DNA from 2 places in the Clostridium sp. SHJSY1 genome. Region 2 is predicted to be linked to the other one. Evidence: riboswitches for the same ligand, from Rfam matches in the RefSeq annotation. Region 2 holds a riboswitch; the other holds the start of a gene.

Region 1 (3,432 bases), on a different contig from region 2:
ATCCAACAGTTCCTAAAAGAGATATAGAAGGTACTAAAAAGATATTAAAAGCTCTAATTAAAAAATATGATGTAGATGTAATATCATTAGGAAATGGAACTGCTTCTAGAGAATCTGAAGAAGTCATATCAGAAATGTTAACTGAAATAAAAGAAGAAACTGGAAAAGAATTGGCATATGTAATTGTATCAGAAGCAGGAGCATCTGTTTATTCAGCGTCTGAACTTGCTACAAAAGAATATCCAGATTTAGATGTTACAGTTAGAGGAGCTATTTCAATAGGAAGAAGATTGCAAGATCCTATGGCGGAACTTGTGAAGATAGATCCTAAAGCTATAGGGGTAGGACAATACCAACATGATGTAACACAAAAGAGATTAGAAGAATCTCTAAAAGGTGTAGTTGAAGATTCAGTTAATAAGGTAGGTGTAGATTTAAATACTGCAACGCCATCACTATTAACTTATATTTCAGGAATAAATGCTGCTATTGCAAAAAATATTGTTGATTATAGAGATGAACAAGGTGGATTTAAAAGTAGAAAAGAACTTTTAAAAGTTAAAAGATTAGGACAAAAGGCTTATGAACAATGCGCTGGTTTTTTAAGAGTGGCAGAAAGTAAGGATCCATTAGATAATACTTCAGTTCACCCAGAATCTTATTCAGAAGCTAAAAAGCTTATAGAAATTTTAGGATATACTATAGATGATTTAAAAAATAAAAAATTAGAGGATATAGAAGAAAGGGTTAAAAATGTAGGAATAAATAATATTGAAAAAGAACTTGAAATTGGAGAGTTAACTTTAAAAGATATTATAAAAGAAATACAAAAACCAGGAAGAGATCCTAGAGATGAGATGCCTAAGCCAATATTAAAAACTGGTGTTATTGACCTTAAGGACTTATCATCTGGAATGATTCTTATGGGAACTGTGAGAAATGTATCTGATTTTGGAGCTTTTGTAGATATAGGAGTTCATCAAGATGGATTAGTTCATAAAAGTCAAATGGCAGATAGATTTGTTAAGCATCCTTTAGATATCGTTAAAGTTGGAGATGTAATCAAAGTAAAAATATTAGAGGTAGATAATAAGAGAAAAAGAATTGGATTAACAATGAAGGATGTAGAATAATCTATAGCTTTTATTGAAACATATTTAACATAGGTGTATAATATATATATAATATAAAAATCTTCAGGGCGAGGTGTAAGTCCTCACCGGCGGTATAGCCCGCGAGCTAAGTGGTTAGCAGATTCGGTTAAATTCCGAAGCCGACAGTATAGTCTGGATGAAAGAAGATAGCATATGAAAATTAGAAATTTTAATTCTAATATATTTGTTATCAAAGCCCTAACATTTTGTTAGGGCTTTAATTTTATTTTAAACATCCACCCTAGGAGAAAAATTTTGGAGGGTTAAAATGAATAATACAAGTACAAATTTAAGTAAAACTATTAAGATTTCTTTATTAGCAGCAATATCTGTTATTCTAATGTTTTTTGAGTTTCCAATATTACCATTATTTCCGTGGTTAAAGATAGACATGAGTGAATTACCAGTGCTTATGGGAGCTTTTGCATTTGGGCCTATTGTAGGAATAATTGTGGAAGGATTAAAAATAGTATTGTTCTTCATAGTAAGAGGAACTCAAAGTTTTGGAGTAGGAGAAGTAGCTAATTTTATTATAGGAATTTCATTTGTTGTACCAGCATCAATTATTTATAATAGAAATAGGAATAAAAAGACTGCTATTATTGGGATGATGGTAGGTACATTATTTATGGAAGTGTTTGCAATAGTGGCAAATATATATTTCTTACTTCCTGCTTATGGGATGGCAATGGATTCAGCACAATTAATGAATTATGTTGTTGCAGGGTTATTACCTTTTAATGGAATAAAGGCTGTTTTAGTATCAATTGTGACATTTGTAGTATATAAGAGGGTATCTGAAACAATATTTAAAGCAGAAATGAAAACTAGAGAAACTAAAGAAATTAGTAGATAAAATTACATGAATTAAATTTAATATATGAATAAAAAATTAAGACTATTTTTAATAAATACAAAATTTATTAAAAATAGTCTTAATTTTTTTGGAGTTTATACGATAATAAAGCTATGATAAAAAAATATTACCGTATAATGCTAATATAAACAAATAATATACATGTTTTTATGAAATATAAGGATAAAAATACATTAGTTAGTATTATAAGAGAAGGGAAGCAAGTCGATGAATAGAAAAAAAATATTGAAAGTTGTAGTTGCAGCGTCTGCAATTGCAGGAGGAATAGGTTTATCTAGTAGTAATGTACATGCAACTGAAAATAATACTAATAAAAATAATGCAACAATAAATAATGTTACAAAAGGGAAAATCACTAATGTAAGCACTAATTTAAGAGTACGTTCAGATGCAGGAACTAATTATGAGATAATTGGTTACTTATATAATGGACAAGAAATTGAAGTAAATGCTGAAAAAGGTGATTGGTATAGAATATCTTTCAATGGGAGAGAAGGATATGTATCGAAAGATTATGTAGAATTAAATCAATCTACTACAAGTACTGTGACGGCAACAGATAAAAAAGGACAAGTTATAAATGTAACAAGTTATTTAAATATAAGACATTCTGCAAGTACTAGTTCAGCAGTTATTGGAACTTTAAAAAATGGTGATACATTTGAAATTATATCAAATAGTAATGGGTGGTATAATATTAAGTCACAAAATGCAGTGGGGTTTATAAAAAGTGATTATGTAAAAGAAATAGGAATTTCTACAACACCAGCAGCACAAACAACAAAGACTACTCAAAATGGAAAAGTAGTTAACATTTCTACTAATTTAAGAATTAGAACAAGCCCATCTACTACATCTTCAATTTTAGGATATTTATTAAATGGACAAGAAGTAAGCATAACAGCTGAAGAAGGAAATTGGTATGCAATTTCTTATAATAATACTAAAGGATATGTATCAAAAGAATATGTTCAAAAAGCAAGTGGGACATCTGCAAGTAATAATGCACCAGTAAATACTAGTTCACAAGAAGTTACTAAAAATCAAAAAGGTCAAGTAATAAATGTAACAAGCAGCTTAAATATAAGACAATCAACAAGTACAAGTTCTACAGTATTAGGAATATTAAGAAATGGAGAAACATTCGATATACTAGGAAAGAATGGAAGTTGGTATAACATTAAGACTGGAACTGTAACAGGATATGTTTCAGGAGACTATGTAAAAGAAGTATCAGGGTCAAGTAGCAATAATAGTGGTGGAAATGCTTCACAAGAAGTTGCTAAAAATCAAAAAGGTCAAGTAATAAATGTAACAAGCAGCTTAAATATAAGACAATCAACAAGTACAAGTTCTACAGTATTAGGAATATTAAGAAATGGAGAAACATTCGATATACTA
Region 2 (3,432 bases):
AGCAAAGAATAGCAGCTCTAGAAGGTGGAGTTGGAGCATTAGCAACAGCAAGTGGTTCAGCAGCTATTACTTATTCCGTATTAAATATTGCTGGCGTTGGGGATGAAATTGTTGCAGCATCAACATTATATGGTGGAACCTATAATTTATTTTCAACAACACTACCAAAACTCGGGATAAATACAACCTTTGTAGATCCAGATGAACCAGAAAACTTTGAAAAAGCAATTAATGAAAAGACTAAAGCATTATATATAGAATCAATAGGAAATCCAGGAATTAATGTAGTTGATATAGAAGCAGTAGCCAAAATAGCACATAAACATGGAATCCCTTTAATAGTAGATAATACTTTTGGAACACCATATTTACTTAGACCAATAGAATATGGTGCAGATGTAGTTGTACATTCAGCTACCAAGTTTATTGGAGGACATGGAACTTCAATAGGAGGAATAATTGTTGATGGTGGTAAATTTGATTGGACACAAAATAATAAATTTCCAGGATTTACTGAACCAGATGCAAGTTATCATGGATTAAGATATGCTCATGATATTGGAGCAGCAGCTTATATTACAAAAGCACGTGTACAATTACTACGTGATACAGGAGCTTGTATAAGTCCATTTAATTCATTCTTATTATTACAAGGGCTTGAAACTCTTTCTCTTAGAGTAGACCGACATATTGAAAATACTAAAAAGATAGTAGAATATTTAAAATCTCATGAACAAGTATCATGGGTAAACTATCCTTCTTTAGAAGGCAATAAATATTATGAGTTATCTAAGAAGTACTTACCAAAGGGGGCAGGATCAATTTTTACCTTTGGAGTAAAAGGTGGAGAAGGAAAAGCTCGTAAATTTATAGATAGCTTAGAAATATTCTCTCAACTTGCAAATGTAGCAGATTCTAAGTCATTAGTAATTCATCCAGCTTCAACTACACATCAACAATTATCGGATGAGGAACAAAAGGGTGCTGGTGTTACAAAGGATATGATTAGAGTTTCTGTAGGAACAGAGCATGTTGATGATCTTATAGAAGATTTAGAAAATGCATTTAATAGCATAAAGTGAAACTTTTCAGGTGGAGTTTTAACTCCAGCTGAATTTAGTTGAACTTATCCAGGAGCGTGTAGCCGTTATCTCCCACTTGAAGAAGGGGGAGTGTTACGGATGCTAGCTATCGGATAAAATAAATTTGTAGTAATATATTGACATTATCAAAAAAAGGGAATATTATATAAACATAAATTGAATAATTCTTCGGGGCAGGGTGTGATTCCCTACCGGCGGTATAGCCCGCGAGCCATTATGTGCATGATTCGGTGAAATTCCGAGGCCGACAGTAAAGTCTGGATGAAAGAAGATAGTAATAAATATAATTAAATTATATTATTTTTGTAATATTTGCTCTGAAATATTTATATTTCAGAGCTTTTTTATATGAAAAATTTTTATATATTTAATTTGCCTCGAGTAACTTTACTCGAGTTTTTTTATTTTAAGATTAAAGCTATATGTCTTGAAGAATAATAAATAATAAAGAAAGGAGAATAAACCTATGGATGAAAAGTATATGGAATTAGCTTTGAGTTTAGCAAAGAAGGGGAGAGGCTTTGTAAGCCCAAATCCGGTTGTGGGAGCTGTTATTGTAAAGGATGGAAAAATAATAGGTGAAGGATATCATAAAAGATATGGAGGACCTCATGCTGAAGTGGAAGCTTTTAATAATATCTCAGAAGAAGCTGAAGGTGCTACTATGTATGTTACATTAGAACCTTGTTCACATTATGGGAAAACTCCACCTTGTGCAGATTTAATAATAGAAAAGAAAATAGCTAAAGTTGTTATAGGAATTTTAGATCCTAATCCTCTGGTTGCAGGTAATGGTGTTAAAAAACTTAAAGATGCTGGGATTGAAGTGAAAGTTGGAGTTTTAGAGAAAAAATGCAATAAAATTAATGAAATATTTATGAAGTATATATCCACAAAAATACCCTTTGTTTTAATGAAGACAGCTATGTCTCTAGATGGAAAAATTTCAACATATACAGGTGAGTCCAGGTGGATATCAGGAGAAGAATCTAGAAAACAAGTTCATAAGCTTAGGATAAACTATTCAGCTATTATGGTTGGAGTAAATACAGTTGTAGAAGATGATCCAGAACTTACATGCAGAATAGAAGGTGGAAGAAATCCAATAAGAATAATTTTAGATAGCAATCTAAGAATTCCTATGTCTTCAAAAATTGTTCAAAGTGCAAAAAAAGTAAAAACAATAGTAGTAGCAACAAATAATGCACCTAGAGAAAATAGAATAATGCTAGAGAAAAAGGGGATAAATATACTATTAACTGATGATATAGATGGAAGAGTTAATCTAAAAGATTTAATGAAAAAGCTTGGAGAATTAAATATAGATAGTGTGCTTTTAGAAGGTGGTTCAACAGTAAATTTTTCAGCACTTGAGCAAGGTGTAGTTGATAAAGTTCAAATATATATAGCACCAATGATACTTGGTGGAGATATATCCAAATCAACAGTAGGAGGAAAGGGTGTTGAACATTTAAAAGATGCCTTTAAGCTAAAAAAATTATCTACTCAATATGTGGGTGAAGATGTATTGATAGAGGGATATATAGAAAAGAGGGTGGAAAATCCATGTTTACAGGAATAGTAGAAGAACTAGGAGAAATCAAATCAATAAAAAATGGAGAAAAATCATCTGTTCTTGTTATAAAAGCAAATAAAGTTCTACAAAACACTAGATTGGGTGATAGCATTTGCACAAATGGTGTATGTCTTACAGTTACAAATATAAATGGGGATGCTTTTGAGGCAGATGTAATGGCTGAGACATTAAGAAGGAGCAACCTAGGAGAATTAAGAAAATCCAGTAAAGTTAATCTTGAAAGAGCACTAAGTTTACAAGATCGATTAGGTGGACATTTAGTTAGTGGACACATAGATGGAATTGGAGAGATAATATCTATTCAAAAGGAAGATAATGCTACATGGTTTCAGATAAAATTAGAAGAAAGTTTACTTAGATATGTAGTAGAAAAGGGCTCTATAGCAATAGATGGAATAAGTTTAACTGTTGCATATGTAGATGATAAAAGTTTTAAAGTATCTATAATTCCTCATACAGCTAAGGAAACTGTTCTATTAATGAAAGGTATTGGAGAGAAAGTTAATATTGAATGTGATATTGTTGGAAAATATATTGAAAAGTTATTTATAAATAAAGAAGAAAAGAAAAAGACTAGTATAGATGAAGGCTTTTTAAGAATAAATGGCTTTATGTAAGGAGAGGATAGTATGTATAAATTTAATAGTATAGAAGAGGCTATAGAAGATATTAAAGATGGAAAGATGGTACTAGTAATTGATGATGAAGATAGAGAAAATGAAGGGGATTTAA

What was found. Region 2 has a riboswitch for FMN ahead of ribD (bifunctional diaminohydroxyphosphoribosylaminopyrimidine deaminase/5-amino-6-(5-phosphoribosylamino)uracil reductase RibD). Riboswitches for the same ligand answer to the same signal wherever they lie in the genome.
Region 1: another riboswitch for FMN. It lies ahead of NNC19_RS13125 (ECF transporter S component); the one in region 2 lies ahead of ribD (bifunctional diaminohydroxyphosphoribosylaminopyrimidine deaminase/5-amino-6-(5-phosphoribosylamino)uracil reductase RibD).

The regions. Positions count from the first base shown of each region.
Region 1 covers NZ_JANDMF010000027.1:67,684-71,115, reverse strand. The annotation lists gene NNC19_RS13130 (Tex family protein) at 1-1,133, shown strand, start outside; FMN riboswitch at 1,189-1,306, shown strand; gene NNC19_RS13125 (ECF transporter S component) at 1,423-2,010, shown strand; gene NNC19_RS13120 (SH3 domain-containing protein) at 2,239-3,432, shown strand, end outside.
Region 2 covers NZ_JANDMF010000032.1:23,504-26,935, forward strand. The annotation lists gene NNC19_RS14720 (homocysteine synthase) at 1-1,082, shown strand, start outside; FMN riboswitch at 1,264-1,380, shown strand; gene ribD (bifunctional diaminohydroxyphosphoribosylaminopyrimidine deaminase/5-amino-6-(5-phosphoribosylamino)uracil reductase RibD) at 1,570-2,685, shown strand; gene ribE (riboflavin synthase) at 2,670-3,317, shown strand; gene NNC19_RS14735 (bifunctional 3,4-dihydroxy-2-butanone-4-phosphate synthase/GTP cyclohydrolase II) at 3,330-3,432, shown strand, end outside.